3 regions of the Selenomonas sp. FOBRC9 genome follow, and region 2 is predicted to be linked to each of the others. Evidence: riboswitches for the same ligand, from Rfam matches in the RefSeq annotation. Region 2 holds a riboswitch; each other region holds the start of a gene.
What was found. A riboswitch is a leader RNA that binds a small molecule or an ion and turns the genes downstream of it on or off. The one in region 2 is predicted to bind cobalamin.
Positions count from the first base shown of each region.

Region 1: another riboswitch for cobalamin. It lies ahead of HMPREF1147_RS09270 (TonB-dependent siderophore receptor); the one in region 2 lies ahead of cobN (cobaltochelatase subunit CobN).
Region 3: another riboswitch for cobalamin. It lies ahead of HMPREF1147_RS03830 (autotransporter outer membrane beta-barrel domain-containing protein); the one in region 2 lies ahead of cobN (cobaltochelatase subunit CobN).

Region 1 is NZ_ALJR01000039.1:84,669-95,594, forward strand. It holds gene HMPREF1147_RS09265 (autotransporter domain-containing protein) at 1-2,708, opposite strand, end outside; gene HMPREF1147_RS09270 (TonB-dependent siderophore receptor) at 2,722-5,181, opposite strand; cobalamin riboswitch at 5,443-5,615, opposite strand; gene HMPREF1147_RS09275 (metallophosphoesterase) at 6,188-7,507, opposite strand; gene purB (adenylosuccinate lyase) at 7,714-9,006, shown strand; gene HMPREF1147_RS09285 (adenylosuccinate synthase) at 9,043-10,329, shown strand; gene HMPREF1147_RS09290 (CitMHS family transporter) at 10,414-10,926, opposite strand, start outside.
Region 2 is NZ_ALJR01000003.1:123,473-134,398, forward strand. It holds gene cobN (cobaltochelatase subunit CobN) at 1-2,249, opposite strand, end outside; cobalamin riboswitch at 2,390-2,618, opposite strand; gene HMPREF1147_RS01095 (lysophospholipid acyltransferase family protein) at 2,698-3,573, opposite strand; gene lpxD (UDP-3-O-(3-hydroxymyristoyl)glucosamine N-acyltransferase) at 3,575-4,594, opposite strand; gene HMPREF1147_RS01105 (OmpH family outer membrane protein) at 4,609-5,040, opposite strand; gene HMPREF1147_RS01110 (hypothetical protein) at 5,055-6,101, opposite strand; gene HMPREF1147_RS01115 (OmpH family outer membrane protein) at 6,193-6,657, opposite strand; gene HMPREF1147_RS01120 (hypothetical protein) at 6,743-7,381, opposite strand; gene HMPREF1147_RS01125 (glycosyltransferase family 39 protein) at 7,503-8,960, opposite strand; gene HMPREF1147_RS01130 (glycosyltransferase family 2 protein) at 8,957-9,904, opposite strand; gene HMPREF1147_RS01135 (acylphosphatase) at 9,949-10,926, opposite strand, start outside.
Region 3 is NZ_ALJR01000015.1:16-10,265, forward strand. It holds partial or broken gene HMPREF1147_RS03830 (autotransporter outer membrane beta-barrel domain-containing protein) at 1-2,460, opposite strand, end outside; cobalamin riboswitch at 2,660-2,837, opposite strand; gene HMPREF1147_RS03835 (O-acetylhomoserine aminocarboxypropyltransferase/cysteine synthase family protein) at 3,024-4,313, opposite strand; gene HMPREF1147_RS12360 (hypothetical protein) at 4,533-4,664, shown strand; gene HMPREF1147_RS03840 (DNA starvation/stationary phase protection protein) at 4,808-5,248, shown strand; gene HMPREF1147_RS03845 (hypothetical protein) at 5,376-6,047, opposite strand; gene HMPREF1147_RS03850 (hypothetical protein) at 6,237-6,872, opposite strand; gene HMPREF1147_RS03855 (YitT family protein) at 7,744-8,625, opposite strand; gene pfkB (1-phosphofructokinase) at 8,801-9,712, shown strand; partial or broken gene HMPREF1147_RS03865 (fructose-specific PTS transporter subunit EIIC) at 9,744-10,250, shown strand, end outside.

The DNA of each region.
Region 1 (10,926 bases), on a different contig from region 2:
GTAAAGAGGGTAAAGACATTCTCGGTGTCTGCCTTCGCCTTGTTGATGATGATGTCGCCGCCCTTAAAGAGCGCCGGTTCAGCCGCATCATGGGTATAGATTGCCGCCGTATGGCCGCTGTAGTTTTCAAGTACGAGCGGATTTATGCTCTTCTGGTAGATGATGCCGCGCTGTGCTTCCGTTGCACCGCCAACGAAGTTCGTGACGCGGCTCTGCGCATTATAGAACCTCCCGACAGTACCGCCTGCCCGGGTTTTGGCAGCCGCCATCATGCCGGCTCCCATATCCTCGTCGTCCTGATAATAGCGCTCGTTGCGGCCTTCATTGAGCCACTTTGCGCCGTTCTGCAGATAAAGATTCGCCGTGCCGCCGTTGTCAACAAGGCCGTGCAGATAGGACTTATTCGTCATAAGGGCAACATCAAGCCTGCCCGTGGGCAAAGCAAACAGATCGCCGTCGAGCTTCACGTCAGCGATTGCATTTTCCGGCTTGCCGTTGCCTGGCTTCGTCCCATCTTCTCCCATATTCATGGAAATCGCGCCCTGATATGCGGCAAGCGCGTAGTAGCTGTACTTCATGCCGGCAGGCACCTGAATGGAGCCGCCGCCTGCGAGGCGTACACTGCTGTCCTTGGCATTCGTTGTCACGCCGTTGCCGTAAACGGTCATATCCACCTCACCGGTTACGGTCACCGTGCTCTTTTCGACCTGTGTCAGAATGCCTGCATTATTAAAGCGCGAGAATACATTCTCACGATTGAGCGGAATGCCCCACCGATCCGTCTGTTCGCCTGCAATCTTCAGATTGCCGTTGATGCGGATTCCCGATGCGACGCTCGCTTCATAGGATTTCTCCCCCAAACGGTCGCTCTTTTGAACTGCGACGCCGTTGCCGCCAAGGCCGCCTGTCATCGAGATATTGAGCGGTCCGTTGATGGTAATCTTCGATGCCTTGTCCTTCAGTGCATCGAGCTGGACGGCATTCGTCAGCGTATTGCCGCCGTCAAGCCCTCGTGTGAGGATATTGATTCCCTTCGCCGCACTTACGATGAGATCCGTTCCCTTGGCGTAGATTCCCGTCGGATTTCCCACGGTGTTTTCCACCTGCAGCTGCAGGAGATTTTTCTTCGCACTGATATTAAGACGCTTGCCGCCGGTTGCAGAAATAGCCGCAAGCACATTCGTCGATTTGTCGCCGAGCTTGTCTTTTCCGATGCTGACAACGGTATCGCCGTCCCAGCCCTGCCGCGTCGTGACCGTATCGGTGTATACGGCATTGTCTTTCCAGACGGCATTCTCATTGAGTGCCGCTGCGGTCGTCGTTCCGCCCAGTTCCGCCGGCAGCGTCATGACGACAGATGCCGTATTGCCGTAGACCCAGTCCGGCTCGATCATCGTGATCTTGTTGAAGCGGCTGAATGCCTTGTTCTCGGAGAAATCCTTCGCCTGCCATATATGTTTCGCCGCATCATCGCCGTCCGTATAGGCCTGCAGGGTATCGCCGAGTTCGAGCCAGAGACGCTTCGTATAGTATTCGGCGTTGAGCTTGCCGAACCAGCCCTCCTGTTCGTGCGCAACGGCAATCTCCGTCCAATCGTCGGGATGTTCCGACATCAGGTTGGACATGGTCGTCTGGTAGACATGCGCATTGATCTGGCTGCCGCTCGGGCTGAGGTTGTACGTCATGACGTAGGCAGTACCGTTCGGCAGGATCTTCAGATCGCGCATATCCTCGCCGGTTCCCTTGACATGCTCTGGAATCGAGGCGCGGCGCTGCTCCGTGCCCAGGATGCGCCCCGTATTCTGATCGATCTTAGCGATATTGAGCGCCGTATAGTGGGTATTTCCCGTCCCGTTATAGTGCTGATAGCCGCCGATGCAGGAAATAAGGATATGGTCGTTGAACTTATTGAGCCTGCCCTGATCGATGTTGCGGCTGATGCGCGTATAGCTTCCGAACTTCAGACTGCCATCGTCCTGGATGTCGTACTGCATCAGGAAGCCGTCGTCGTAGGGATCGTAGCCCGCGAGCGGGTTGACGGACGCCGCCACATAGAGCCTGCGCCCATCGACAAGCAAAGCTTCACCGTGTACCTGCGCTTTCGCCGGATCGCCCGTGTAGATTTTGCCCTTTTCGCCTTTTGGATCCTCGTCGAGGTTCTGAAACGTCTCGGTGAAGTTATAGCCACAGTACTGCTTGATGTCATTCTTGAGATTGACGACAGCTGTTTTGTTTTCCATCAATCGCTTGCCGCTTTGGCGAAAGACGCCAATCTGTCCCATATCATAGCCGGTCATATAGATATGCTCGTCACTAGCCGCCGCCGCATGCATATTCGGCACAGTTTCCGTCTTCCCGCTCGCCACGCTCGCCGCCGCGCCTGCGGAATTCGGATCGATGAGAGCGGTGTTCTCAAGCTCCGTCGTGCTGTAGGTGTACTGTCGCAACAGGAGCATGCTCTTGCCCTTCTGATGGAAACCGAAGGAGGCAGGGTCGCGGTTGAGGTTCTTCAGCACCCCTGCCTGTGGCGCCGCATCGACCTCCGTCGTTACGCGCGAGCCAGTGACCGCGCCCATCTCGCTATTGCCGTAATCCGAAGGAATCGTCGAAACCAGATTGGCGGCATGCACCGACGAGCCGTAGAGCAGCCCGCCCACGACAAGAGCCGTCAGGCGCAGGCGCCGCGCCTTGCTGAAATACTCCTTCATCTTCTTTCCCTCCCTAGAATTCATAACGGAAGCTCATATAGTAACTGCGTCCCTGCAGCGGGTACTCGATGTTTACCCAGCTCGGGTCGCTCAAGTAGCGCTGTACGCTGTGCACTTTCAGCTTCGACGCCTCATCAAGCACATCGTTGCAGCCAATCGACATCGTCATATCCTTGCGCGGCGACCACTTGAGACCCACGTTGATCGTCTTCAGCGCAGCTCTCGGCCTGCCGGCAAGTTCTTTTTCCACGGGATTCCTGGTCTGCGGAATGGCATAGTGCGTGTAGTATTGCGAAACATAATGCGCCTCGCCGAAGAAGAGCCACTTCTCCGTCGGGCGATAAGTTAGCCGGATATTGCCTTCCCACTCCGGCTGATACGTCGGGCGCACCTCGAACCAATCGTAGTGTACGCCAGGCGAGGAGTCTCTGCGCTGCGCCTCTATATTGAGATGCGTGCCTTCGATATCGAGATCGAATTTCTTCCAGTGGAAATTCGTCTGCAGCTCAAAGCCATGCGCCTTGCCGCGCATATCATTGAAGTACGAGCTGTAGTTCAGGCCGGCACGATAGAGGTAAAGCATGCGCTGCGTGTCGCGCCAGAAGTACGTGAGCGTCGTCCGATTGTCCGCGCCGAGGAACTTTCCGTCCCAAATCGCACTGCAGTCAAACTGCTTGCCGTACTCCGGCTGTGGGAATTTCGCACCGCTTCCCTTATAGTCTATTGGAGCCGGCATGATGCCCGCGCCGTCGCCCGCGATCTCGTACATGTTGAGCAGTCGGAAGTAGGTGCCGCCCGTCATGCGCATCGTGAAATGATCGCTAAACTCCTTTTTCAATGCGAGCTGCCAGGTCACCTTGGAATCCACCTGATTGTCCTTCGGATGAACCCAATGATACGTTTTTGCAGGATTGAAACGGCCGAACTGACTGTAGCCCACAATTTCCGAGCGATTGTAGCGGATGGCGGGCGTCAGCTGCCATGTCCTCTTCTTGTCGAGCGTGATTGTATCCTGCAGCTGGACGTTGAAGATGTTCTGATCGAACTGATTGCGCATCTGTGCCCAGAGGTTCCCGATGCCCGCCTGCACGTCGTCGATGACCTCGTTGAGTCCGTCACCATCGATATTCATGCGCTCGTGAGAGTAGTTCATTTGAAAGTCGAGCATGTTGTTCTTGCTGAGCTCGTAGGTTCCGTCCACCTGTACGTTGTATTTCTTCGAACGGTAACGGCTCCACTCCCGCATGGGAACCTTGATCATAAAACGCAGACCGTCGTGAATATTCTCGGCACGGTAGTCCTTGCTCTGGGTGAGATAGTCGACCATCCAGCCCCATTCAAAGCGTTTTCCCATATATCGACGCTGCACGAGCAGCTCCTTTGCACTGATTGTCTGATGCCGTTTGTCGTATTTATAGAGATCGTATTTATCAACGAGGAGCCCCGGCGTAATCATATCGAAATAGCTTCGGTAGTCGACCCAAAGGCTGTCGGGCAGATGGCGATTGACGGTTTTATAGGTGCCCTTGACCATCCAGTTGTCATCCTGCCATTTGATGAGGAGGTCGGAGTTGCTGTAGTCGTTGTACTTGCGGCGGCGCTCTGGGTCATCGGCAGCGGTCACCAAGCGACCGCCGTTGTCTTCGAGCCACTGGATGCAGGAATCTACATTATCCTGCCATGCGCCCGCGCCATTGGCGGCATCATAGGCGGCACGCTCTGCCGCTGTCATCCCCAAGAACTGCTTTAGTTCTGCCCGTGTTTCCACAATCTGTCTGCCAAGTCCGGTATTCGTGTAGAACTGATCTGCTGCGTAGCTGTGGTAGGGGAAGTCGCCTTCACGCGATTCATGGTTCAATCCAAAGAGGAGGCTGCCGTCGCCGACAGGGGCTGTGACCTCGACGGACGCCTTTTTGCCGCCGAATGAGCTTGGTCCGATCTCGGCAGAACCGTGTGCGCCCGTCGGCTTCTTCGTCACGACGTTGATGACGCCGCCGATGAATGTGCCTGCAAAGCGTGCGGGGATGTAGCCGCGATAGACCTCGATGCGCTCGACGTTGCTGACGGGGATGGTCGAGATGTCAACTGCCGCATCGCCGCCGAGGTTCGTCAGTACGCCGTCCACGAATACGCCGACCTGAGCCGCCGTCGAGCCGCGCACGGTCACGGTTGTATACTGTCCCTTCCCCTGCACCTCGCGCACATGTACGCCCGGCACCATCTTCAGGAAGTCGGGCAGCGTCTTTTGCTCCCCTTTGAACTCCTCGGGGCGGATGACGGTCACAGTGCCGGGGGAGAGAGTCTCCTCCCATACGGGGCGTTTTGCCTGAACCGTAACATCCTGCGTTGTATATATTCCCTGTGCATCCTCCGTTTGCCCCGAGTCTGCTGCGAATGCGGGATGCCCTGCCGCAGCGGCAAGCAGCATCCAGAGAACACCCGAGACCATCCTTTTGCTTACTTGCTTTGACATAAAAGAGCCTCCGTTCTTCTTTGCCGACCAACCGTATGCCGGCGTATCTTCAAAAAATGTGGACAATCCCCGTGCCATGCTTTCCTTCACTCCATGAAAAAATCCGCCTGTACCAACGAGCGCAGTCAGGCGGATGAACATCTATAGAAATCAGAAATCCGGCAGAATATATTCCTGCCAGAGATACGTCTGTATTTCGTCTTGGACGTAATCCCCTCCCCATCGCTCGCAGGTACTGATTCTTGATACAATTCAAAAATCAACGGTGATGTTGAAACAGGCAAGTCTCCTGGCTTAGATTCATCGCCGCGTCAAACCTTCCCGGATCTCTCCAGTGGCATATTTTGACGGACTCCTCTTACAGTGGCGGGACCGCTCCGGCTTTGACCGGATTCCTTTTGAAGTCTTGCGACACCTATTCCCTATCATATGCAATTTTTATGTTTATATTAGCATTATTGTTTTTTTTTTGTCAATAAGAGTTTTCAGGTTGCATTCATATTTAACGATAATAAAATACTTTATAATAAATAAGCAGGAAATCCGGCTGCGCAACAGCTAAATTTCCTGCTTCATTTCATGTACTGTAAGCTGCGCTGCAAACCCTAACACCCGAGATCGTCCGCCCCATTTTTGGCAATAAAATACCGGCGGAAAGCTGAACCTCTCCTAAATGCTGAAGTACGTAAAGCGCATACTTTACATAAATGACAGACCTCAGTCGGTACCCCGGCTTAGGATCGTCGCCCATTCATCCCTTTGTAAGAGGACTGCGATGAATAAACTCCCCTTCACGGCTGCGCTACAGCGTTGAAATCACATCAAACTTCCCCGTAAAGCTTTGCAGCAAGTCACAAAACACCTGATGTCCTTATTCAATTTTTACGATAAATAATATTCGGCAAATTCCTCCCGTTATATATAAATTTATCTTATTCTACCATAACGGTAAAGGAATGTCAATCCAATTATAAATTTTTACATACAATTCGTCAAGCCATATACTTCATTTCTCCACGCGCACGCGATCCATCTCCGTGCCGTCCGGGAGGAAGCACGCGATCTCGATGCTGTCCGCGCCGACCTCCATCGTGAGGTAGTTGTCGGTCTCGGGCTGCGGGAGCGTCACATCGTCCATCGCGTGATCCACCCACAGATTCGGATAGCGGACGTTGCCCGCGACACCCGTGAGGATGTAGAGCGGTCCCCTTTTGTCCGGCTGCTTCACGAATCCGTAGATATGTCCGCGGTTGCGATAGGTGTGCAAGTGCGCCGTATATACGATGTCTATGCCCAGTTCGTCAAACAGCGGCATCCATAGGTTCCCGTCCTCGCTGAATCCCTCCGTGCGCTCGGGACGCCCGTTGATTCGGTATTGCAGGACATCTTTGTGCATCATGACGATATTCCACTTTTTCCGGTGTGCTGCCATGTCGCGGCGGATCCATGCCTGCTGTTCCTCCACGAGCCCGGGGATAAAGTCGTCAAGCTCCTGCTGCATTGTATTGAGGACGATGTAATGGACGCTGCCGAAATCAAATGAGTAGTAGTACCGCTCGAACTGCGCGCTGCCGTTTGCGGGCACGTCGAAATAGTGCAGATACGCCTCCGGCAGACGTACCTTCCAATCACGGTTATACGTTTCATGATTGCCCATCACGGGGACGAAGGGCAGCGCGTGCAGCATGTCGGCGTCAAATCCCTCGAACCACGCCGCCCACTGCGAACGATCCTCTCCGTTGTCCACAAGGTCACCCATGTTGCAGTAGACGGCCGCATCACGGTTGCGCTCCCACGCGCCGCGCGCCACATTCTGCCAGTCCGTATAGTCGCTCGACTGTGAATCCGGGAAGATGATCATTTTATACGGTGCGTCCTCGGCAGGTGCCGCGAGCGGCATCCACGCCGTCGCAGCATCACCGGCGCGCACGCGGTATTCGTACGACGTGCCGGGCGTCAGCTCGTCAATCGCCGCTGCGTATTGATAGACGGTCACGCCGTCGTCTGTAAAGCCCGCATCGCGCACATCAAAAGAACGCGTCTCCGTCTGCCCCGCCGTGCGCAGCTCGACGACCTGATCCGCCGCAGGCGCGGGCATCTCCCACATGAGGACGCGCGCACGCCCCGTATCCTGCGTGACGATCTGCCGCAGATAATTTACGCGCAGCTCGGCAAAGAGTTTGCGCTCCGCTGTCTCCACAACCGTGCGCCCGCAGCCCGTCCCCAAAAAGAGCGCGCCGCTCGCAGCGAGAACGCCCGCCGCAGCCGCACCTTTGATAAAGGAGCGCCGACTCAAACGTCGCTCCGTCCGGTTATTTTCTCCCATCATAGTCCCCTTGATTCAGTCAAATATCTGTCTGTCAATATAATACTAGGAGCGCACTCTAAGTCAATAGTACGCCCTAAATTTTTACCATGGTGCCATACTCCGCCGAACGTTCTCCGCACGCTTTGTTTTCGTTGACATTGGACGTTTTGAGATATATGATATAGATGTTGTTTTATGTCTGTGCACATGAGCAGGAGGATATGATGATAGAGCGTTATACGCGGCCGGAGATGGGTCGTCTCTGGTCGATCGAGAATGAGTGGCAGACCATCCTGAACGTCGAGATCGCGGCGTGCGAGGCGATGGCGGAGCTGGGCGAGATCCCCGCCGCCGCCGTGGAGAACATCCGCCGCACGGCGAAGTTCGACGTTGCCCGCATCAACGAGATCGAAAAGACGACCGACCACGACATCATCGCCTTCCTCACGAACCTTGAGGAAAATGTCGGCGAGGATTCAAAGTATATCCACAAGGGGCTCACCTCGAGCGATGTGAAGGACACGGCGTACTGCATCATGATGCGTGACGCCGCGGGGCTGATCCTAGGCGGGCTTCGTAAATTCCGCGAAGTGCTCCGCCGCCGCGCAGATGAGTTTCGCCATACACCGTGTATCGGACGTACGCACGGCATCCATGCGGAGCCTATGACGTTCGGACTGAAGCTCCTGCTCTGGAGCGCTGAGCTCGAACGCGACATCGAGCGGCTGACGCGTGCGCAGGAGATCGTCTCGGTCGGTAAACTCTCGGGCGCGGTCGGCACCTACTCCAACATCGACATGCGCATCGAGGAGCTGACGTGCCGGCGGCTCGGACTCACGCCCGTCCGTCTCGCGACGCAGGTCATCCAGCGCGACCGCCACGCCGAGCTCGTCACGACACTCGCGATCATCGCGGGCACGATGGAAAAGATCGCGACCGAGATCCGCAACCTCCAGCGCACGGACATCCGCGAGGCGGAGGAGTTCTTCAAGGCGGGGCAAAAGGGCTCATCCGCGATGCCGCACAAGCGCAACCCCATCAACTGCGAGCGCGTCTCGGGCATGGCGCGGCTCGTGCGCGGCAACGCCGTCGCGGCGCTCGAGGACATGACGCTCTGGCACGAGCGCGACATCTCGCACTCCTCCGTCGAGCGCGTCATCCTGCCGGACAGCACGATCAACGTGGACTACTGCCTCGCAAAGCTGACAAACATCGTCGACAAGCTCCTCGTCTATCCCGATGCGATGCTCCACAACATGGGGCGCACGGGCGGGCTCATCTACAGTCAGCGCATCCTCACTGCGCTCGTTAATAAGGGCGTCATGCGCCAGACAGCGTATGTATGGGTGCAGCGCAACGCCATGAAACGCTGGCTTGAGAAAGAGGATTTCCGCACGAATGTCGAGCGGGACGCGGACATTTCAAAGCACTTGACCGCACAGGAGATCGACGGTTGCTTTGACTACAAATATTTCCTCCGCAATGTGGATGAAATCTTCAAGCGTTTTGACCTGTAAGGGAACAGGTTTTGATAAAAAAAGGGGACTGAGCATATGTCAACCATCGTTATCACGGGCACACAGTGGGGAGACGAAGGAAAAGGAAAGATCGTCGACTATCTCGCGGAGCAGGCGGATACCGTCGTTCGCTATCAGGGCGGCTGCAACGCGGGACACACGGTCGTCGCCGCAGGTGAGGAGTACAAGCTGCGCCTGCTGCCGTCGGGCATTCTCTACAAGGGGACGCATAATATCATCGCAAACGGCGTCGCCTTCGATCCCGAGGTTTGCCTGCAGGAAATGGACGCCCTCGCCGCGCGCGGCATCGACGCGTCGAACATCCGCATCTCCGATCGCGCCCACGTCGTCATGCCCTACCATCGTCTGATGGACGGCATCGGCGACGCGCAGCGCGGCGCGGACAAGATCGGCACAACGGGGCGCGGCATCGGCCCCTGCTATATGGATCGGGACGACCGCATCGGCATCCGCGTCTGCGATCTCATGGACGGCGACGAGTTTGCGAAAAAGCTCAAAAAGAACCTCGCGCGCAAGAACGCTGAGCTCGCGGCGGCATACGACCACGCGCCCCTCGTCTACGAGGACGTTCTCGCAGAATACATGGGCTACGCCGAGCGTCTGCGCCCGCTCGTCACCGATACGATCCCGCTCATCAACGAGGAGATCGCAGAGGGGCGCAAGATCCTCTTTGAGGGCGCACAGGCGACGATGCTCGACATCGACTACGGCACCTATCCGTATGTCACCGCCTCGCATCCCATCTCGGGCGGCGTCACCATCGGCGCGGGCGTTGCGCCGAAGAAGATCGATACGGTCATCGGCGTCGTCAAGGCATACTGCACGCGCGTCGGCGAAGGCCCTTTCCCCACCGAGCAGCTGAACGGCATCGGCGAGGAGCTGCGCCGCGCAGGGCACGAGTTCGGCACGGTGACGGGGCGTCCGCGCCGCACGGGCTGGCTCGACGCCGTTGTCGTCCGCCATGCGGGTATGCTCTCGGGCATTGACTACATGGCGGTCACGCGTCTCGACATCCTCGACGGATTTGACGAGATCAAGCTCTGCACAGGCTACCGGTACAAGGGCGAAGTCCTCAAAGGCGTCCCCGCAAGCCTGAACGTCCTCGCCGAGGTCGAACCGATCTACGAGACCTTCCCGGGCTGGAAGACCGACATCTCCGGCATCCGCAGCTATGACGCGCTCCCGGAGAACGCGCGCCGCTACCTCACGCGCATGGCTGAGGTCACGGGCATCGCCCTCGGCATCGTCTCCGTCGGTCCCTCGCGCGAGCAGACCATCGTGCTCGCGGAGAAGTTGTTCTAACGACACAGCATATAGAAAAACGGCACAGATCACGCATCACGCGCCTGTGCCGTTTTCGTATGCATTACAAGTTTTTCACATTGTCTAGACGACGACAATCCCCAGCAAGATGGCAAAGAACAGTGAAATGATGGAGAGCAGCCAAAGCCACGGCATACAGAACCGCAGGAGATCCTTGATGGAGATACCTGCGAGGCCGCAGCAGAGGAAGGTCGTCGCCGCGTGCGGCGTGACGAGGACGGCAAAGTTCTTGCCGATCAGCATAGCGTGCGACATGTTTTCGGGAGAGATGCCGTACTGCTCGCCGACGCCGATCGCAAGCGGCAGGAGGCCGAAGAAATACGGACTCGTGCCGAGCATCATACCGATCGGCACGGCGAATATTCCCATGACGATATGGAAGTACGGCCCGAGGAATCCCGGGATGATCATGACGAGCGTCTCGGCCATCGCCTCGAGCATCTTGCTGCCCGTCAATACGCCGAGGAACACGCCTGACGCGAGGAGGATCATCGGCACGCCGAGCGCCTCACCCGCATGTGCGCGAATACGCGCCCCCTGCATCTTCGGATCGGGGAAGTTCACGATAAGAGCAAT
Region 2 (10,926 bases):
TCCGGCGCGAAATCCTGCGCCATCAATGCGGCGACGAGCCGTGTTCCCAACTGCTCAAGGCGGTCAAGCGCCATCCCGTAGGTTGTCCCGTCGGGAAGCAGTGTCCCGCCCACATCGAGCAGAGCGTCGTAGTCATATCCCTGCCCTTCGGCGAGCACGCGCGTCAGTGCGGGAATGTCGCCGTTGTCCATGCGAACGAGGGATTTCACATAATCGACAAGGTCGTCCTCGGGCGGCATCCGTCCGAGCACATGAAGCCCCGTACGAATCTGGAGATTCTTGAGGTCGGTGATGTAGTTGTGCAGACGCAGCGCATACGATTCGAAGTCCTCTTCCTCGGGCACCTCGTCCTCGAGATGCGCCGCGCGCGCCGCTTCGCGCACAAGCTCTGCGGCGGCATCCGCCGATTCGGGCTGCGTGCGGGCAAAATGCCCGTACTCGTCGAGCGCCCGCTCGAGCTCCGCAATATCGTCGCACGCCCCCGCAAGGCTCATCGGCGGCGAGAGGTGACTGATGAGACACGCCGCGCCGCGCCGTTTCGCCTGAATGCCCTCGCCGACAATCGTCATCCAGTAGGGATAGATGTCGGGCAGGTCGCCGATGGAGATGTCGGGGTAGCACGAGGGCGAGAGTCCCGCGTTCTTGCCCGGGAGCCATTCAAGCGAGCCGTGCGTCCCGACGTGTACAACGGCGTCCACACGGCGTACCGTGCGCAGCCAGTGATAGAACGCAAGATAGTGATGCGTCGGCGCGGCGTCGGGCGAGTGGAGGAGTTTCCCCGGATCTTCGCCGAATCCGCGCGGCGGCTGTATCGTGATGAGGATATTTCCCTTTTCGATGCCGGGCAGGATAAAGGCATCGTCCGCGACGAGCACATCGCCCGGCGGTTCGCCCCAGTCGACGCACATGCGCTCCCGAACGCGTGCGGAGAGCGTTTCAAAGTAATCGCGGTAATCCGCCGACGGGAGACGCCCGCAGGCATTTTGAATCTGCGCGTCGGTCAGATAGCGGCGGTCGTTCGTCGCCTGCGCCGTGATCTCGTCCATGAGCGCCTGCGCCGTCTCGGGGATGTTCTCGACACGATAGCCCGCCTCCTTCATCGCGCGTAGGAGACGCACGACGCTCTCGGGCGAGTCCAGTCCCGCCGCGCTGCCGATGCTCGCGTTCGTCGGCGGGTAGTTGTGGAAAATGACCGCTATCTTCTTCTCGGCATTCTCTTTGCGCCGCAATACGGCATAGCGATGCGCCCGCCGCGCGAGGAGCTCCATGCGCTCGGGGAGCGCGACATAGACGGACAGCCCGTCCTCCATGCGCTGTTTCGCCGCGATCGGCACGGCGTGGATAGCGCCGTCGAACTCCGGCAGGCTCACGCTGATGGAGACCTCCATCGCGTTCATCCCGATGAGGGAGTCCTCCCACTCCACGCGCTCGGCGAGTATCGTATACGCCTGCAGCCACGGCACACCGAGCCGTACGAGTTCTTCGATCGGCGTCCCCGCCGCGTGCAGGGAAAATTTCAAACAGCTCACGACCACGTCGACCGCCGGCTCCCCGTCACGGTAAAAGTAACGGTGCAGCGTCTCCGCAAACGGCGGCGAACCGAGCTCTGCGTTCGCAAGCGTATTCGTAAATACAGGGATGACGTTCAGCCCCGCCGCTTCAAAAGCGCGCACGAGCGCCGTGTGATAGGTGAAATCGCCCATGATCCACTCGGAGCGGTAGAATACGATGCCCGCCGTCGGACGTGCGGGGTCGACATGCGCCGCGCAGTACGCCGCGATGTCCGCACAGTCCCCGTCATAATCGGGATGCCATACGCCGTGCCATGGCTGTTCCTGCGGCGCGGGCACATCTCCCTCATAGCCGCCGAACCGAGCCGCGAGATAGAGCATCGCGCCGCGCACATTCTCCTCTCCGTCGAACCGGAAATAGCGGCGCAGTTCCATGAGATCGTCGTCCGTCATCCCATGCGAAATACGCTCCGCTCCGCTGTTTTCGACAAGGAACGCATGGCATTTTTGCGCGCGCAGGAGATAGGCGGAGGCATGCCGGAGGAAGGGGCGGTCAAGCCCCGTTCCCATCCATAGGAAGAGCACGGCGTCCGCCGCCGCCGAGACACGCATATGCGCGGGCGACCAGTCGTCCTCCCCCTGCACATAGTACGCCGCACAGGAGATGCCCTCCGGCAGCGCAAGCCGCCCCGCCATATAATAATCTCGCGATACATTCGTATAAAAGGCGATATGCATAACGCCGATAACTCCTTGTTATAATGCTCCGAACAATAAAAAAATCCACCCTTTGGTGGATTCTACGCGCCGACCTGCGGCACGAATGCGGTCAATGCTCTGCCGGCGCTGCAAATCCCCTCCCCATCGCTCGTGGGTCAAACGGTGACTGTCGGTAGGGCAGTTCTCCCGGCTCAGGTTCACAGCGCCTTTGCACCTTCCCAAAGCAACAGCTTCAGTGGTTCAATCGAAAGTCGCGCATTTTCTCCTTTCGGCAAAAACATCGCGCTTTTCTGCAAATTTGCTCCCCAATACGGTGGCGTGACCGCGCCGGAAATGCCCCGGCTTCTCTATTAAATCCTTGCGGATACCCAACCCGTACAGTACGGGCGGCATGTCTCGGAAAAGCACGCCGCCCTCTGCATATTCTATATTATTCGCGCTTATTATAACATTGATTTCATTCTTGTCAAGTGCTGCGCTCACGAATAGATTTCCATCGATCGTGCAGCCAAAACCATTCCTCCGGGTATTTCCGCACCCATGCCTCGATACGATCGTTGATGTACTGCGTCGTTTGGCGGATATCCGCTTCCTTATCCTCGGTCTTGGGCGCGCGGATCGCGGGCTCGACGAGGAGCACATGCCGACCGTTCGGTTCCCGATGCATGAACACGGGGAAGATCGGAACGCTCCGGAACCGTCCGATGGACGCTGCGCCCGTGAACGCGTTCGTCTCCTGTCCGAAAAAATTGATGATGATGCCGTCACGCAGGCTCGGATCCTGATCGCTGATGAGCCCGATGATCCAGCCCTCCGCAAGCATACGGAACATCTCACGCACACTGCTGCTGTAGGTAATGTGCATCCCGACGAGTGTGCGGTACTCATTGATGAAGCGATCCATACCCGCCGAGGACTGCTTCTTCGCAACGCCGACGAGCGGATAGCCGGCGCAGGCGAACGCACCGCCCATGAGCTCCCAGTTCCCGCTGTGTGAGGTTGCAAAGATCGCGCCCTTGCCCTCCGCCATGACGGCGTTCAGCTCGTCCACCGCGCCGACGATCGTCACATAGTCCGACATGTGCTCCTTCATCACCGGGAAACGCAGCACTTCCATGAGCATCGTGCCAAATCGCAGGCTGCTCGCACGCGCGATGCGATCCGCCTCCGCCGCGTCCGTATGCAGGCAGCGCATGATCTGTTCGCGCGCGAGCCGCTTGCGTTTTGCAGGGACGAAGATCCATGCGATTTTTGCGAGCGCCTCGCCGAGCAGCATCGCCGCGGTATGGGGCAGCAGACAGATGAGACGGCTGAGGAGTTTTACCGCATAGTAGGAAAGCATCTCAGGCGTCCCCGGAGAGCTTCTTTTCGAGCGCCTTCAGCTTTTTCGCCATTTCCGGCAAACGGCGGATCGCCGCCTGTACGCGCAGCCACTCCGCGTGGGACTGCACGGGGAAGCCCGCACCGAACGTTCCCTCCGGCATGTCGCCGATGATGCCCGAGCGCGCGGCATAGACCGAATTCGCGCCGATGTTGATGTGTCCGACCGTGCCGACCTGCCCGCCGAACGTGACGTTGTGCCCAACCTTCGTCGAGCCGGAGATGCCTGTCTGCGCGACGATAAGGCAGTTCGCCCCGATATTGCAGTTGTGCCCGATGTGGACGAGGTTGTCGATCTTCGTCCCCTTGCCGATGACAGTTGCGCCGAGTGTCGCACGGTCGATGCCGACATGGGCACCGATCTCAACGTCGTCCTCGATGACGACGCCGCCGACCTGCGGCACCTTTGTATGTACGCCCCGCTCCGTCGTAAAGCCGAAGCCATCCGCGCCGATGACCGCACAGCTGTGAATCGTGCAGCGCGCCCCGACGCGGCAGTGCTCGCGCACAACGGCGTTCGGGTAGAGCGTCGTCCCGTCGCCGATCTCGCTGTACTGCCCGACGTAGGTATGCGGATAGAGCGTCACGCCTGCGCCGATCACAGCGTTGTCGTCCACATAGGCAAAGGGCAGGACGGTCGCGCCCGCGCCGATGCGGACGCCTGCGCCGATGTAGGCCTCGTCGCTCACACCGACCGGGTGGTCGATCGCAGGGGTAAAGATCGCGAGCAGCTTTGCAAACGCAGCCTTGGGATCGTCCACATAGATCACCGCACACGAAAAGCCCTCCGTGCCGCCGGGCAGAAGGAGGGCACCCACGCGCCCTTCGCAGGCGCGTGCCTCATCAATATGCGGGGGCACGGCAAAGGCGAGATCGTTCACGCCCGCCTCATCGAGAGCGGCAAGGCTTTTTATGATGCGTCCGGTGTCGCCGCCCGCTCTGCCGCCAACCAGTACAGCAATCTCACTGACTGTCTTTTCCATGCATGATTCCCCTTTTATTGAAGTTTTTGAATGACTTCATCGGTCAGATCTGTGCCGCCGGAGATGACGGTCGGGTACTTCTTTGAGCTGTCCATCACGACGTCGAGTTTCTTATCTTTCACGATCTCTTGGATCGCAACGTTCATCTTCTGTTCGAGCTGAACGCTGTAGACTTGGTTCAGCCCCGCCATCTTGCGTTGGGCGTCCATCTGTACCTGCTGTGCTTCCTCCGGCGTCATATTGGGGTTCGCCTGGAACCGCTGCTGTGCCTCCGCCTGTGCCTCGGCGAGCTTCGTATTGGCTTCCGCAACGAGAGATTGCAGCTGCGGTGCTTCATTCTGCACACGCTCACGATCGACCGTGCCGACATGCACCTGGCCGCAGCCTGCCGTAAAGATACTTGCCGCAAGAAGGACAGCCGCAGGGGCTGCGCTGAAATATTTCATGGATAAAGTTCCTTTCATTCTTTGATGCTCTGCATTTCCTGCACCATCTCCGCGGTGATATCACGCGCCGTCACGGAGACAAGCGGAGTTCGCCGCACGGGAGCAAATGTATCTGCCCCCGGCAGATGTGCCGCGGCGCGCTCCTCGGGCGCGGCGAGGACGAGGGAGAACTTGTGCATGAGCGCGAGCTTTGCCGCGCGGCTGCGCACGTCGCGTAAAATCTGCTCCTCAAGGGCATCCGCACTGCTGCGTACCTGCGCCAAGCGCAGGGCGCGCTGCGCCGCCGCACTGCGCGCTTCCTGTGCCTCCTGCGCACGCTTCATCATCTGCGCGCCGCGTTCCTCCGCTGCGGCGCGCAGACGATCCGCCTCCGCTTTCTGTGCGGCGACGGTCTCCCCCGCGCGCGCCGTCCATGCCGCCTCCTGCGGCTCGATGCGCGCCGCGACACGTGCCGCAATCTCGTCCCGCCACGCATTGTAGAGCGCAATTTGACGAGCCCCGCGCTCGGTCTTAAGTGCATCTAGCTGCTGCTCCCAGCCCGCACGCTCGCGGGCGAGCTCCTCCTCGGAGACGCGCAGCCCGTGCATGGCGCGCTGATTGTCGATCTTGAGGTTGAGGTTGAGGATCGCGTTCAGATACTCGTCGTCGATCGCCTTGCTGCGCGCCTTGTAGTCCGCCTCCGTTTCCTTTGCATAGACCTCCATCAGGCGTTTGCGTTCGCGTTCAAGTGCGACGCGCGCCCCGATGACAGTCTGCGCGTTCTTTTGCCACACGGAGTCATCAAATGGCGCGGGATCTGCATCAGGCGGAGTAACCTCCTGTGCGGTCGGCATATCCTCTATGCGCAGCGAAAGCATGCGTTCCTCGGCGCGAAGCTGCACGAGACGTTCATAGGCGGGGTGTGCCGCGAGTACCTCCGTGATTCGAAGAAAAGCAATATCGCTCTCTTCGGAAGCATGCTCTTTTTTGGGAGTGAGGAACATGAGGAGCAGGAGAATCAGCAGCAGCGCCGCTCCCCCCGCAAGAATCTGCCCGCGCCTTGTGTGCCAAAGTTCGCGCATACGCCCGTCTCCTCCCGCGCTTTCCTATAAAAATGTACCGAGCAGCGCTCTGCCCGGTACATATGCGCATGTCAATATCGTAGGATGTGGATTACTTGCTGAGCTGCTTGATGACATCCTGCGTGATGTCCTGTCCGCCATAGACCACAGCGCCCTTATCGATGACGACGGAGAGTCCCTTCTTCTCCGCGACGCTCTTCACAGCGTCCTGAATGCTCTTCTCAATCGGCTCCATCAGCTCTTCATTCTTCTGCTGAAGGCGCTGACTCGTCTGCTGATAGTAATCGGATTTCTCCTGATCATTCATGTTTGCCGACTTCGACTCAAAATCCGCCTGTGCCTCCTGCGCAGCCTTCTGCATCTCTGCACTGGCCGCCGCGAGCTGCGGATGCTGGCTGCCGACCTGACGGTAGTCCACAACACCGACCGCGGACGACGCCGCCGACGCAATGCCCGAGCCGCTCTGCGTGAGCGCGAGCGCGACCACCGAGCCGACGAAGACGACGGCGATGAGGATGCTGATGAATTTAACCTGCTTCTTCTCAAGTTTGATCATGAAAAAATCTCCTTTTCCTATTAAGAAACTCCGGCACGAATGCCGAATGCACTCATTATAACAAAGAGTGCGCCGCAATTCAATATCATTTTACTTTGCGATAAGAGGAAAGCGCGTTTTCAAGATTCATCGCGATCAGCTTATCGTCTTGAAAGGTCACGCGGGCTACGCGTCCGTTGGGTACCGCCCACCCGTAGATCTCTGTCTCGGCTCCCGGGACGACGCTCTCGCCGAGCTTTGTTCCGTCCGCACCAAGCGCATAGCGTACGCCCACAAGGTTCATCCCGTAGGTGAGCGTATCGTATTTTGCCTTGGTCACGGAACCGTTCACCGTCTCGGCAATCTCATCCGTTGCACGGAGCTCCTTGCTGACGAGCCGCGGATAAGAGAGCGGATTGTTGAGCCAATTCTCATGCAGGAACGTGCATGTGACCACTTTATAGGGACCGTCCTGCCACTCATAGGTATCCGTGTAGACGCCGCTCTCGATACTCTTGCCAACGTGGCGTCCCTTTCCGTACATTGCCTCGACATCGCCGCGCGTCATCCCCGGTTCGATAGAAGCAAAATTCTCGGCGGTAATCACCTGCTGCGGGTCGCGCTCTCCCTGAAGAGCCCCCGATCCCGGCACACGCTCCGCGGACTTTCCTCCGCAGCCCATGATCAGCATGGACGAGACAACAAAGACGGCGGCTGCAAGACCTTGCTTTTTAATGTTCACCATGGCTTCCCCTCTTTCTCCGTGCCCTTGCGGGCACAACTCTCCTAAAAATTCCCCGCAGAATAGTTATGTCTCAATCATACACCATACGGCGTAATTCCGCAAGATAAACACATAAAACCGCTTACTCCTTCTGTGCCGCACGCCGGTAGATGCGCAGCTTCGTCTTCTGCGCAGGCATCTCGCCAAGCAGCTCCCACTCCTCCGCCGCAAAATTCTCGGTAAAAGCGTCGAAGGCGTGCCGCTCCACCACAAGATAGACCGTGCGGTCACGCGGCAGCTCGTCGAGCGGAAGGAACGGCATAACGTTCTTGCTGTTCCAGCTCATCTCCTTTGGTGCACGCACCGCAATCTCCTCGCGCGCCGCGAGCTCATACATCGTGTGCCCCGTATAGTACGGAACGGTCGCCGTATAGTCGCCGTAACAAACGAGCAGATCGTCGGCTTGCATCTGCGGGCGGATGAGCGCCGCCGCTTCCTTCCCGCTGAAATGCCCGTCGTGCATCGCGTAGTTCGTCACGAGGAGCACCACGGCGAGGTACATCCCGACGCCCACCGTCCCCGCAGCACGCAGGACGCGAGGATTTTGCAGCAACAGACGCGCCGTGAGAATCGCCGTCGGCAAAAAAGCGGGGAAGCTGTATGTCGGGTACTTCGTCGCCATGCACTGAAAGAACAGCGGCACAACAATCGCCCAAACGAGCAGGAACTGCGCGCGCACATCGATCGCAGTGCTCACGCGCCACGCGCGAAAGAGTGCGAGCGGCAGCGCAAAGCTCCACGGAAACATACCGAGGAAATAGATACCGAGATAGAAATACCACACGTTCCACTGTGCATGCTCGGAGACCGTCGCGCGCAGGACATTGTGAATTCCCAGGAACGTATTCACGAAATCTGCGCCGTGCGTCAGATACATATAACAGTACCACGGTGCGCAGACCGCGAGGTAGACCGCGAGCCCCGTCAGAATCCGAATGCGCACGAGTGCACCAAAGTCCCGCCGCAGTACGAGAAATACGAAGATAACCAGACCGGGCAGGAGAATCCCGATGGGTCCTTTAGTCAATGTCGCCAATCCCGCACAGGCATACGCGGCGTAGAAATATCCTCGCCCGCCCGTTTCGTAGCCGAGGAAAAACGCCGCAAGCGTCCCCCCAAAAAAGACAAAAAGGCTCATATCCGTAAGAATGAGCTTCGCAAGCACGGCATAGAGCACACAGGAGCCGAGGACCAGCGTCGACCAAAAGGCTGTCCGCTCGTCATAGAGGCGCCGCGCAAAGGCGTAAGTCAAGAGAAGCCCGAAAACACCGAAGAGGGCGGGGAAAAACCGCGCGGCAAAATCTGTCACACCGAACGCAGAAAACGCCGCGATCAGCTCCCAGTAAAAGAAGATGGGCTTATCATACCAATAATTGCCATAGATCTGCGGCGAGAGATAATCCCCCGCAGCGAGCATTTCCTTCGCGGTCTCGGCATAGTTCACCTCGACAGGTGCCGTAACGGGCAGGGCAGCGTTGCCCCAAAAATAGAGGACGGCGAGCAGAAAGAGCGTGCCGCCGTATTTCAGACTGTCGTTCATACCTCCTCCTCTTTCGCCGCCCCCTGCCGGTTATCCTGCGCGATGAGGTAGAGCGGGCGGTTTTTGACCTCCTGCAGGATGCGCGCGATATATTCTCCGCAGATGCCGAGCATCATCATCTGCATCCCGCCGAAAAAAGCACAGCAGACGACGATAGTCGACCATCCCGGCACCGTCTCACCGCGCATGGTCTCAAAGAGAACATGCAGGAAGAGCAGTACGGAAAAGAGCGCCGAGAGCATTCCAACGTAGAACGCGGCGCGCAGCGGCTGCACCGAATACGCAAGGATACCGTCGAGTGCAAACGAAATCATCTTATGCAGGGAGAACTTCGACTGCCCGGCGAATCGCTCGTGTGCCACAAACTCCACAATTGTCTTACGAAATCCCATCGAGCCGACGATACCGCGGATGAACCGTGCATGTTCGCGGTAACGGCGCAGTGCAAGGACGGCTTTCCTGTCCATCAGACGGAAATCCGACCCGCCCTCTTGAATCTCTACATCCGAAAGTGCGTTGAGAAGACGATAGTAATATTTTGACGTCAGACGTTTGAGGATGGACACGCCCTCGGTCGTCAGACGTACGGTCTGTACAATCTCAAAGCCCTCTTCCCATTTTTTGATGAGTTTGGGCAAAAGTTCGGGGGGATGCTGCATGTCGCCGTCCATCGTGATCACGGCGTCACCGTCCGCATGGTCGATGCCGCAGGTCAGCGCGATCTGGTGCCCCGCATTACGCGCAAGGAAGATCGACTGCACGTGTCGATCCGCCGCGCCGAGTTCCAGGAGGATCTCCCTGCTGCCGTCGCGGGAGCCGTCGTCCACAAAGAGGAGTTCGTAATCATAGGGGAGCGCTGCCATTACGACGGCGATGCTGTGCGCAAAATGCGCAATGTTCCCCTCCTCGTTATAAACGGGAACAACAATGGAAATTCGTTTCACTATGCAGTCTGCGCCTCCTCTCCCCTATTGTACGGCAGTTTTCCCTAGAAGTTGCCAATCAATCGGAGCCATGCATCGTGTCGGTCAACGAACCCCGCAAGGCTAAGGAAGTCGTGCAGCTTATAGCGCAGTTCGAATTCCCCTGTGCCGCTCTCCGTGAAGTGCTCATAGCGAAGCAGCCAGCGCGGATGAAATGCATACAAACCCGCCACAGAGAGTTCCCCCCCACGCAGGTCGCAGCGCAGTTCTCCCGTTAAATGCGGCAGGAGTGTGCGGGCATAGCCGATCCGCCCGTCAAAGCGAACATCCTCCGGAGCAACATCCGCCTCCACATAGAGTTCCTCGCGAGCACTGAGCATCTGCCCTGCGTGCAGACGCACGTTCAGATTGCGCCGTGTGTGGTCGTTCCCCTGCGCCGAACGCCCAATATCAAGCCACCCAGTAAGGCGCAGCCGATAGCGCGTCGTATCCGTACGGCACATAACGCTCATGCGCTCGCCCGGCGTGATCTCAACATGCGAAACCAGATGCAGCCGTCGAAAGTCACTCCCGCTGTCAATCACACCGGAAAGCTGCCGCTCAAAATCCGTGCGGTGCTGCTCGATAAAGGCAACCGGCACACCCACCAGGCGGTTGACCTCCGCCTCCAGGACAGAGCGCCGCGTGAGCAGCATTACGTTCGGTATGGTGTCGGAGCGCATCGAAAGATCGACCGTCCGCACAACGGGCAGCCGCGGATAAACCGTCAGATGCACATGTGCCGTCCGATCCACATCGATATCATAATCCGCACGAAACGACGGCAGGTGTTCTTCCATATAATCTGTCAATCGGCGCTTTAACGCGCCTGACGCCCAGTCCGTCGCCGCAACAGGCAGGCCAATGAGCGCATCGGAAAAGACCTGCCCCGCGCCGGTCAAATCCTCTCGCACGAGCGCCTCCACCGCGGGAGGCATTCCCTCCACCTCTGCCGTGACCGTGACCGACGTAATCGTGTCCGCCCACGGGGCAAGCGTGATCTC
Region 3 (10,250 bases), on a different contig from region 2:
GCCGACCCAGGTATCCTTGAACTCCTGCGATGCGCGGTTGGTGTTGACGCTGTCCGAGAACGTTGTCTTCATGTCCCCAGAGAACTCATGATAGAGCGAGAGCTTTGCGAACACCGTACTGCGTGCCGTCTCCTGCCCGACGCCGATGCCGATGCGGCCGATGAGACTGTTCATCGCGCCCTGCCGGATACTGAGGGCGTTCGCCGCGCCGTTGAGGTTTGCCTTATAGTCGACACCGTTCAGATGGGTGTAGATCAGCTCGGCCTGCGGCTCGATAAAGCCGCCGCCCTTGTACTTGATGCGTTTTCCATACTCCGCAGAGAGCGTTTCCGCCCATGTATGGCAGTCGCCGCGCACGATGTCTCCGCTCGTATTATAAACGCTGTATTCCGTGCCGAGTCTGCCGACCTTTGCGATGAGATCAACATAGTCGCCGCTTTTTCCCGTCCATGTGCCGTAGATGCCGAGGTTTCCCTCTTTGCTCTTACCGCTGCCGTTTGCAAATCCTGCGCTGCCCTTCATATAGCTTGCCGCAAGACCGACGCGCCACTGCGGAGATACCTGCCGGTCATGACCGACCTGTACCGTATGATAGTTCATATGGAAGTTCGTATTGTCCTTATCGCTGCTAGTCTTGCCGCGGTAAAAACGTACCCATGTCCCCGTCTGCTCCGGCGATAGGCGCAGATCACCCATGCGCTTCATGAGGTCGTTGGCTTCCGCACGGAATGCCATTGCAGACGCTGCCATCGCGGATTTTGCGCTGCTCATGATGAGTGTTTCTTTTGGTCCGTAAGTGATGCGGTTTTCATCCGGAACCGCTGCGCCGAGCATCGCCTGTCCCGTTGCGTCGTCATAGGACAACATGCGCCGCGCCCATGGCGTAATCGCGCCTTCGGCAATCTCCGCCTTGCCCGTGATGTTCTTCTCGCCGCTCTTATATCCTTCGTAGTAGAATTTATGTGCGAGCGATTCGAGCGCTTCTTTATATTTCGATGTGTCGAGCCCGTTGCCGGAGGTGCGCAGGGTGACACCGCTGCCTGCGGCGGCATTTTTAACGACAAAATCCCCGCCGACAAGCGTCGTGGCATCCGGCGCCGTGCGGTCATAGCAGACATTGGTAAATCCATCATAGTGGTTGATCGTGATGGAGCGTGCATCCTTTTGGAAGATCCTGCCCGCATGGTCGGCATCCACACCGCCATGGAGCGAGCGCAGCTTACTGCCGCTGAACCCCGCACGCGTGGGAATCATCGCGCCCCACTCTTCGTTCACCCATTTCGCACCGTTTTGCAGATACAGGTTAAGCCCCGTCGCTTCACGAATTGCCTTCTTGTCCGGCTCGTTTTTCCCTTGCTCTTTGTAATTATCCAGCACAATGCCCGTAAATATGGAGTCGGCGGTCGTCAGTCCCACATTGATCCGCGTCGGCGTATTGCCGAATGTAGTAGCCGTTCCCTCTCTGTCAATGAGCCCAATGTTGCCGTAGATCTCCGTCTTGCGGCTGCCTGCGCCGACGACGTTGCCGTCCTTGTCGAGCTTTACATTCATATTGACAGTTGCTTCCTCGGCATTGATCGCAAAATGGGGAAGATTATGCTCCTTATTGATTTTGATTCTGCCGCCGCCGCCAATCGTTACCGTGGAACGCGTTCCCGCACGGACGCCACTGCCGTCGGATTCGACGTCAACGTCACCCGTCACCGTGATATTGCCGCCCTGTGTATCTCCATCATAATTGAGCATCGCGGAAATACCGCTGACATAGTAGTGGGAGAGGAAGTTCTCGCCATGGCTGCCGAGACTCTGCTGTGTCGGCACCTTGACGCGAATTTTCGCATTTCCGTCAATGTAAACATGACCATGGTTCAGTGTGCCGATGCCGCAGGTCACAGCGGGATCACGGTCGCCGGAGCCGTCCGGCGCTTTCAAAAAATTGCTCGAGATATTAACGTCCACATCGCCGTTCACGCGCACAGTTTTCGCGTCGGAAGAGCCGGAGATGATCCCGTAGGAATCGTCCGCATTTGTATGTGAGGTACGGTCAACATTGACAATGACTTTCTTCGCCGTAATCGTGACGTCATGAAGTCCGTTATAGTAATTGGGATCCGCCTTATAGCCGCGCCCCTTATAACTCTGAATGCCAAGGTTCTCCTTTGAATTGAGCGTAAGCGTCACGCCGGGTGCATTGACATTGACATCTGCGCTATTTCCTGTGATGGATTTCGTATTTATCGTGCTGTCTTTTGTAAATGTGTAGCTCTTTGTTGCGCCATCCCAGACGTTGAATTTTGCAAAATCACTTGAAAATTTATATGCGGGTTTCCCGTCAATTTGTCCCTTAGTGAACGTAGTTCCTGTCTGCTCCTCCGCCGACGCCGTTCCGCACGCACTAACCCCCATCAGCGCCATAAGTACCAGTACCGCAAGTCTCCGATCTCTTTTTTCAAATTTCACGTTTTTTCTTCCTCCCGAACAATCAATACTATGTGAAAAAATGCACATGTGTTCTTGTTAATATTCCGCGTTTTCCTCCTCTCCGAACGTATCCCCGGCGAGCGGTACAAAAAAAGCCTCTGCCAAAAGAGGCAGAAGCATATGAATGGAACGGCAATACAGCCGTATATGAATCTCCTCCCTGTCGCTCGCAGGTGGTAACGGTGACTTCTGAACAGGCAGGTCTTCTGACTCCAAATCATCGCGCGGCTGCGTCTTCCCGGGGGATTGCCCAGTGACCATATGCAGCTGCGCTCCTTGATACAGCGGCGGGACCGTGTCGGATTTGCACCGACTTCCCTATGAATCCTTACGGAACCTGTTCGTCTGTGTAGTTTTGTGAATTTCAGGCGACATTATATCATCATTTTACAATAGAATCAATATATGGGACAATATTTTATTGAAAAAATCATGAATATCATTCACAACCTCAATTTATCATAAGTATAAAAATTCCCCCTACATTAAATGCAGGGGGATTAAATATTTACTTCACATAATTCAGTGGCGAACCGAATGCCTCACACAGCGTCGAGCGCCGCGCTGACGTCGGCGAGGAGGTCGTCGATGTGCTCGATGCCGACGGAGAGCCGCACGGTGCCGGCGTTGATGCCGGATGCCGCGAGCTCCTCCGCGCTCATCTGCGAGTGCGTCGTGGTCGCGGGGTGGATGACGAGCGACTTCACATCCGCGACGTTCGCGAGGATGGAGAACAGCTCGAGTTTATCGATGAAGCGGTACGCCTCCTCTTGTCCCCCCTTGATGTCAAAGGTAAAGATGGAGATGCCGCCGTGCGGGAAGTACCGCTCGTAGAGGGCATGATCCGGATGCGAGGGCAGCGCAGGGTGGTTGACCTTCGTGACCTTCGGGTGTTTGCTGAGGAAGTCGACGAGTTTCAGCGCGTTCTGCGTGTGCCGCTCCACGCGCAGGGAGAGCGTCTCGAGCCCGTGGATGAAGTGGAACGCGTGGGTCGGCGAGATGGTTGCGCCCGTGTCGCGCAGGAGCAGCGCGCGGATGTAGACGATGAAGGCGACCGCGCCGAGGGCATCGGCAAAGCTGAGACCGTGATAGCTCGCGTTCGGCTCGGTGATATGAGGGAACCGCCCCGATGCCTTCCAGTCGAACTTACCGCTGTCGACGATGACGCCGCCGAGCGCCGCGCCGTGTCCGCCGATGAACTTTGTCGCCGAATGCACAACGATATCCGCGCCGTGCTCGATGGGGCGCAGGAGGTACGGCGTCGCGAACGTGTTGTCGATGACGACGGGGATGCCGTTTTTGTGCGCGATCTCGGCGATCGCCTCGATGTCGACGAGATCGGCGTTCGGATTGCCGACGGTCTCGATGTAGACGCATTTCGTATTCGGACGGATCGCCGCCTCATACGCCGCCGCGCCGCCTTTCGGATCGACAAAGGTGACGTCGATGCCCCACTCCTTGACCGTGTGCTTCAGGAGGTTGAACGAGCCGCCGTAGATGGTCTGCTGGGAGACGATATGGTCTCCCGCGTGAGCGAGCCCCTGGATCGTCGCCGTGACCGCCGCCGCCCCCGAGGCAAAGGCGAGCGCCGCCGCACCGCCCTCAAGCGCCGCGATGCGTTTCTCAAAGATATCCTGCGTGGGGTTCATGAGGCGCCCGTAGATGTTGCCGGGGTCGCGCAGGGCAAACCGATCCGCCGCGTGCTGCGCATTGCGGAACACATAGGAGGTCGTCTGATAGATGGGGACGGCGCGCGCGTCCGTCGCTGGATCGGGCTGCTCCTGTCCGACGCGGACCTGGAGGGTTTCGAAACGGTACTTCTTGTCACTCATGAGGGGGTTCCCCTTTCCTTTGTAGAGACCCTATTTCATACTTAATAGATATGTTATATTATACTCCTGTGATATTACGTTGTCAACATGAAAAACAGTGTATTGCGCGGGGCTTATATCGCCGCTCGACATCCACCTTGCGAAAAAAGCAGGGCTTAAAAATCGCTGCAGCGGACGCCCGGGCGGCACGCAAGGCGCATGGGAAGCAAACCGTAAATTATGGCAAAAGGAATCTTTGCAGTGCGGATTTCGAGCAAGATACAGCACAGTAAACCGACGATTTACCCCATCCGGCAGTGTTCCCCCGCCGCAGCATCCATTCATCAGAGACTTGGGGCGTACCTCGCATAGCGGCGAAGTAAAAATCATTCTCTATTTAATAATTACTATTGACAAATAGTAGATAGACGGGTATAATGACACATGTAACGAGATAGAAAACAGATATGAATGTATCTGCATATATTCTATTATTGGGAAAAGGAGATTTTATTATGAACAAGGAACTTACGAAATCCGTCAATGCTTATATCGCCAACATCGGCGTCGGCTACATCAAGCTGCACAACCTCCACTGGAACGTGGTCGGCTCGCAGTTCAAGGCGGTGCACGAATACCTCGAGTCGCTCTACGATTCGTTCGCAGACGTCCTCGACGAGGCCGCCGAGATCCTGAAGATGTGCGGCGAGCAGCCGGTCGCAAGCCTCAAGGGCTACCTCGAGCGTGCAAGTATCAGCGAGCTGCCGGATGGAAAAGTCGATCAGAAGAAGGCGCTCGAGATCACGCTTGCCGACCTCGAGACGCTCCGTGACCAGGCTGCCGCAGTGCGTGCCCTCGCGGACAAGGACGATGTGTTCGGCGTCGCGAACCTCATGGAGGATCACATCGCGAACTACGCAAAGCAGATCTGGTTCCTCCGCTCGATGCTTGCGTAAATCAATATAGTTCATGGGTAAAATTGCATAGAAAAGAGACCTGCTGCACGTATGTGCTGCAGGTCTCTTTTTGTATGCAAGGGACTTCCGGTTACGCTGATATAAATACCTTATCCGTCCGATATTATTACTTCCCGGGCTCCCCGGTTGTCCAGGCCTGGACGTCTTCCAATGCTTCCCGCACACGCGCTCCGAGTCCCGGCACATCCTCCGGATAGTCAAATTCCACCGCCCATATCACGGGAGCCTTGACGATATAGAGAATATCCGTATGCATCTTTATCCCATTCATCATATCCGTGACCGTGTAAAGCCGGCTCCCGTCGCCGACTGTGGGAAAATCGACACGCCGGGGCATCGTTTTGCCGGCATCCCGCGAAGCCTTCTCCAGCCGCGTGTCAATGTACTCCGTTTCCGCACCGCGCATAACACGATTGTAGAACTCTTCCTTCATCTCTGTGCAGGAAATAAAGAGACGCAAGGGATCTTTACGCCCCGTGGTGAGGAAGGTCGTCACACGTTCCATTGCGTCACGGTTGTATGCGGGGACGGGGACATCTTTCTTTTCTACAGGCTCAAAGAGGAGCGATGAGACAAAGCCGACCGCATAGTTCCCCGCATCGACGCGTATAATCTGTCCTGTAGGATGGCCCGGGTTGATTTTTCCAATGATTTTTCCGCTTTCTTTTTCGACAAGCACTCCATCCCCGCGATCGACTGCGATCAGCGGTGCGGCAAGCACAGCGGATGTACTCATAAGAACGGCAAAGAAGATCGTGAGGAAATGAATGTGCCGCATAACAGCCCCTCCTAAACGTCCATCATATATTTATTGATTTATTTATTATATTTTATTCCTTTTTATATTTATTTATTCGAATTTATTTTTATCGACTTAATCCCGGACATTACAGCCCTCAAAATCCCCAAATATAGGATATGGAAAATGGATTCCCGCCCACTGTTTTATAAGGAATCGCCGATTGATTTAATACGGGTACCTGCCGCTACGTGCAGCTTCGCGCAGATCCCTGACGCGCTCCTTGAGCCGAACCTCCACAAGTACGGCGCGCATGGCGTCGCGGGCGAGCTCATGCGCCCTGCCGCGCACGGCATATTCGTCGCGGAACGTACGCGTGATGCGGCGATCGACGAGCTCATCTTTTTGGCGGTCATAAACGAGGAGTCGCACGCTTGCGCGGCTGACGAGGTAATCATCCGCGGAGAAATCCCACCCGTGATAGATTTCTTCGTCGTAATATGTGAGGATAGGGAGCACGGCGAGATCGGCATCCGTGACGTCCGCGACCATACGAACGATCGCGGGATAATCAGGGGTATCCCTCGTCGTGCGTTTCATCTCCACAGCGGCATTGTAGGCGGCGAACAAATCGTGCTCGTCCACGTCCTGCACCCATCCCATGAGCCCGCCAAACGGCATATGCAGGGCATCGGCGACCATGTCGTCGAGCATATCGATCGTATCTTGATCGAGATCCCATGCATTTTCCGTGACGAGAGAGAGCCGCGCGACCTGCGGCACGGACGCCGCGGCAACCGGGGCGGTCAAAAGGAGAGAGAGGAGCACGCATAGGATAATGATGCGATAGAGACGGCAGTTCATGGGAGGGCTCCTTTCATGCTGTAAGTTTATGGCGGCATGACGTATCGGCAAGGTCGCAGCTCAGGCTATCTTTCTTGCGGCGTCGCAAACGAGGCGGATATGTTTTCTCCGGTTCGTGGGCATATTCTTGTCGCTGCGCAAACGGCGTACGCGCTTTAGACGAAATACCAAGGTACTGCGCCGCACCGCCCGGCGGTCGATCATGCGCCGGGCAGTACCGCGGCGCGGTGACATTGCATCTAAAAGAAATGAACGGAGCACGCCGTCCCTATGGGGTAAAAGCTCCGCGACGGCGAATACCCCCCCCTCACCTTGCGATAGAGACCGGCGTATGCGGGAGGGCGTCGGCTGCGTCGTAAGAAGCAGCTGCGATCCAAGCCGCCTTTGTAGGGGCACTCATAAGTTGTGAGTTTTCCCACGATGTAATGACGACGCTATGCGCCGAGATCGTACTCCAAATCGAAACGTAAGTGACGCGGAAGTTTCGATGCATAACGAGGAATGAGGAGAGCACGAGGGCAGGCGTAGTAAAAAGCTGCATCAACCGAAGTGCTCGACGATATGACAAAGTTAGGCGCGAAAATCCCGCGTCCAACCGCAACGTAAGTGAGGCGCAAGCTTTGATGCACAGCTAGGAATAAGGAGAATGCGAGCGCCGGCGTAGATAAAACCTACGTCAAGCAAAGCATTCGACGAAAATGACGACGCTAGGCGCGAAAATCCCGCCTTATTTATCGTAAAGTAAGTGACGTGCAAGCTTGGATGCAGAACAAGGAACGAGAAAAATACAAGGGAAGGCGTAGACAAAGCCTACGTCGACCGCCGTATTTTTCGCAGTGACACAGTTATGCGCCAAGATCGCACGTCACGCCTAGTGGATGGCTTTCTTCTTGAACCGCCCCCCTACGATGTCGTGAACGGCATTGATCGTGACAAACGCCTTCTCGTCCTTATCCAGCACGATTTCCTTGAGTTTATCGAGCTCCAGACGCGTGACGACGCAGTAGAGGACTTCCTTCGCCTCGCCCGTATAGCCGCCCGCACCGTGGAGGAGGGTGACGCCGCGCCCGAGGCGTTCGTTGAGGGCGGCGGTCATCTCCTCGTGCTCGTTCGTGACGATCATGACGGCGTAGGACTCGTCGAGCCCCTTGAGCACGACGTCAATCATCTTTGCAATGACGAAGTATGCAAAGAGCGAGTACATAGCTTTATCCCAGCCATACAGCAGCCCTGCAGAACTCAGGATAAAGAGGTTGATGAACATGACGACCTCGCCGACGGAGAACTGCGTCCGCGCATCGAGGATGATGGCGACGATCTCCGTGCCGTCGAACGAGCCGCCCGTACGCATGACGATGCCGACCCCGAGCCCCGTCACGACGCCGCCGAAGATCGCGGCGAGAAACGGATCGCTCGTCACCGGCGGCACGGCGTGCAGAACGCCCGTCCACACGGAGAGCATGACGATGGCAAAGATCGTCGAGAGCGCAAAACTCTTGCCGATTTGCTTGTACCCCATGTAGATGAACGGGATATTGTAGATGACGAGGAACGTGCCGAGCGTCATGCCCGTGATGGTGTGCGACATGATCGAAAGTCCCACGACGCCGCCGTCGATGACGTTGTTCGGAATGAGGAACAGCTCGAGCCCCGCCGCGGTAATGAGCGCGCCGATGATGAGCATCAGCATTTTTTTCACATAAAAGAGCGTGCCGTGCTTCGGCTTGCCGGCGTGCGTATTTTGTGCAGTCATAAATCCTCCCGGATAATTTATTTTCCCGCTTATATTATAGAGGAAAGAAAAACTTCAGGCAAGACCGCGAAGATGAAAATGGTTTTCTTGACTTTGCTCCTGCCCCGATATATCATAGCTGTATAAGGGGAATGTTAAATTTATCACGAAACCATCGTATGGGAGGGGATAATATATGATCTACACCGTCACGTTCAACCCGTCGATCGACTACATCGTACGGCTGGAACGATTCGCGCCGGGGGAAATCAACCGCGTGAACTACGAGCAGATCCTGCCGGGAGGCAAGGGGATCAACGTCTCCATCGTGCTGAAAAATCTCGGGCACGAGAGTACGGCGCTCGGCTTTACCGCCGGATTCACAGGGACGGCGATGCGGCAGATGCTCTCCTCGTTCGGTGTTGCGGAGGATTTCGTTCCGCTGGATGAGGGCTTTTCCCGCATCAATGTGAAGATCAAGGCGGAGGAGGAAAGTGAAATCAACGGGCAGGGTCCTGTCATTACAGCGGATGCACAGCGTGCATTATTTGACCGGCTCGACCGGCTCAAGCACGGCGATACGCTCGTCCTCGCCGGCTCGATCCCGAACACGCTGCCGGACGATATGTACGAGCGCATCATGGAGCATCTATCGGGGCGCGGCATCCGCATCGTCGTGGACGCGACGAAGAACCTCCTGCGCCGCGTGCTGAAGTACCGTCCCTTCCTCATTAAACCGAACAATCACGAACTCGGCGAGATGTTCGGCGTCGTTCTCAAAACGGACGACGAGATCGTCGCGCACGCAAAAAAGCTCCAAGAAGAGGGCGCGGAGAACGTGCTCATCTCGATGGCGGGCGACGGCGCAATCCTCCTCACGCGCGAGGGCGTGTTCTACCGCTCCGCCGCGCCGAAAGGGACGCTCGTCAACTCCGTCGGCGCGGGCGACTCGATGGTCGCAGGCTTCCTCGCGGGCTTCATGGAGTCGGACGGCGACTATGCGCGTGCGTTCTACATGGGCGTTGCGACAGGCTCCGCGTCGGCGTTCTCGGAAAACCTCGCGACGCGAGATGAGGCGTTGGCGCTGCTGAAAAAAATTTCCGTATAATTAAAAAATACACCTCAAAGGAGGTTTCATTTTGACTATTAACGATCTGCTCAAACCCGAGAGCATCGCCCTCGGCATCACGCCGCCCGCCTCAAAGGAGGCGGCGATCCGCCTGCTCGCGGACTACATGGAAAAGGGCGGCAATCTCAGCGATAAAGACCAATACGTCAAAGACGTGCTCATACGCGAGGAGAGCGGCACGACGGGGCTCGGCGACGGCATCGCGACACCCCACGCCAAGAGTGCGGGCGTGCGTGCGGCGGGACTTGCCGCGATGACCGTTCCGGACGGCATGGACTTTGCCGCGATGGACGGCAACCCGAGCCGCCTTTTCTTCATGATCGCAGCGCCCGATGCGGCGAACGACGAACATCTCGCGATCCTCTCGAAGCTCGCGACGATGATCATGGATCCCGACTTCAAGGAAGCGCTCATCGCCGCAAAGACGGTCGAAGAGTTCCGCAAACTCGTCGACGATAAGGAAAACGACCGCTTCGTCGCGCCCTCCGCCGCCGCGGAGCCGACGGACGCCGCGCCC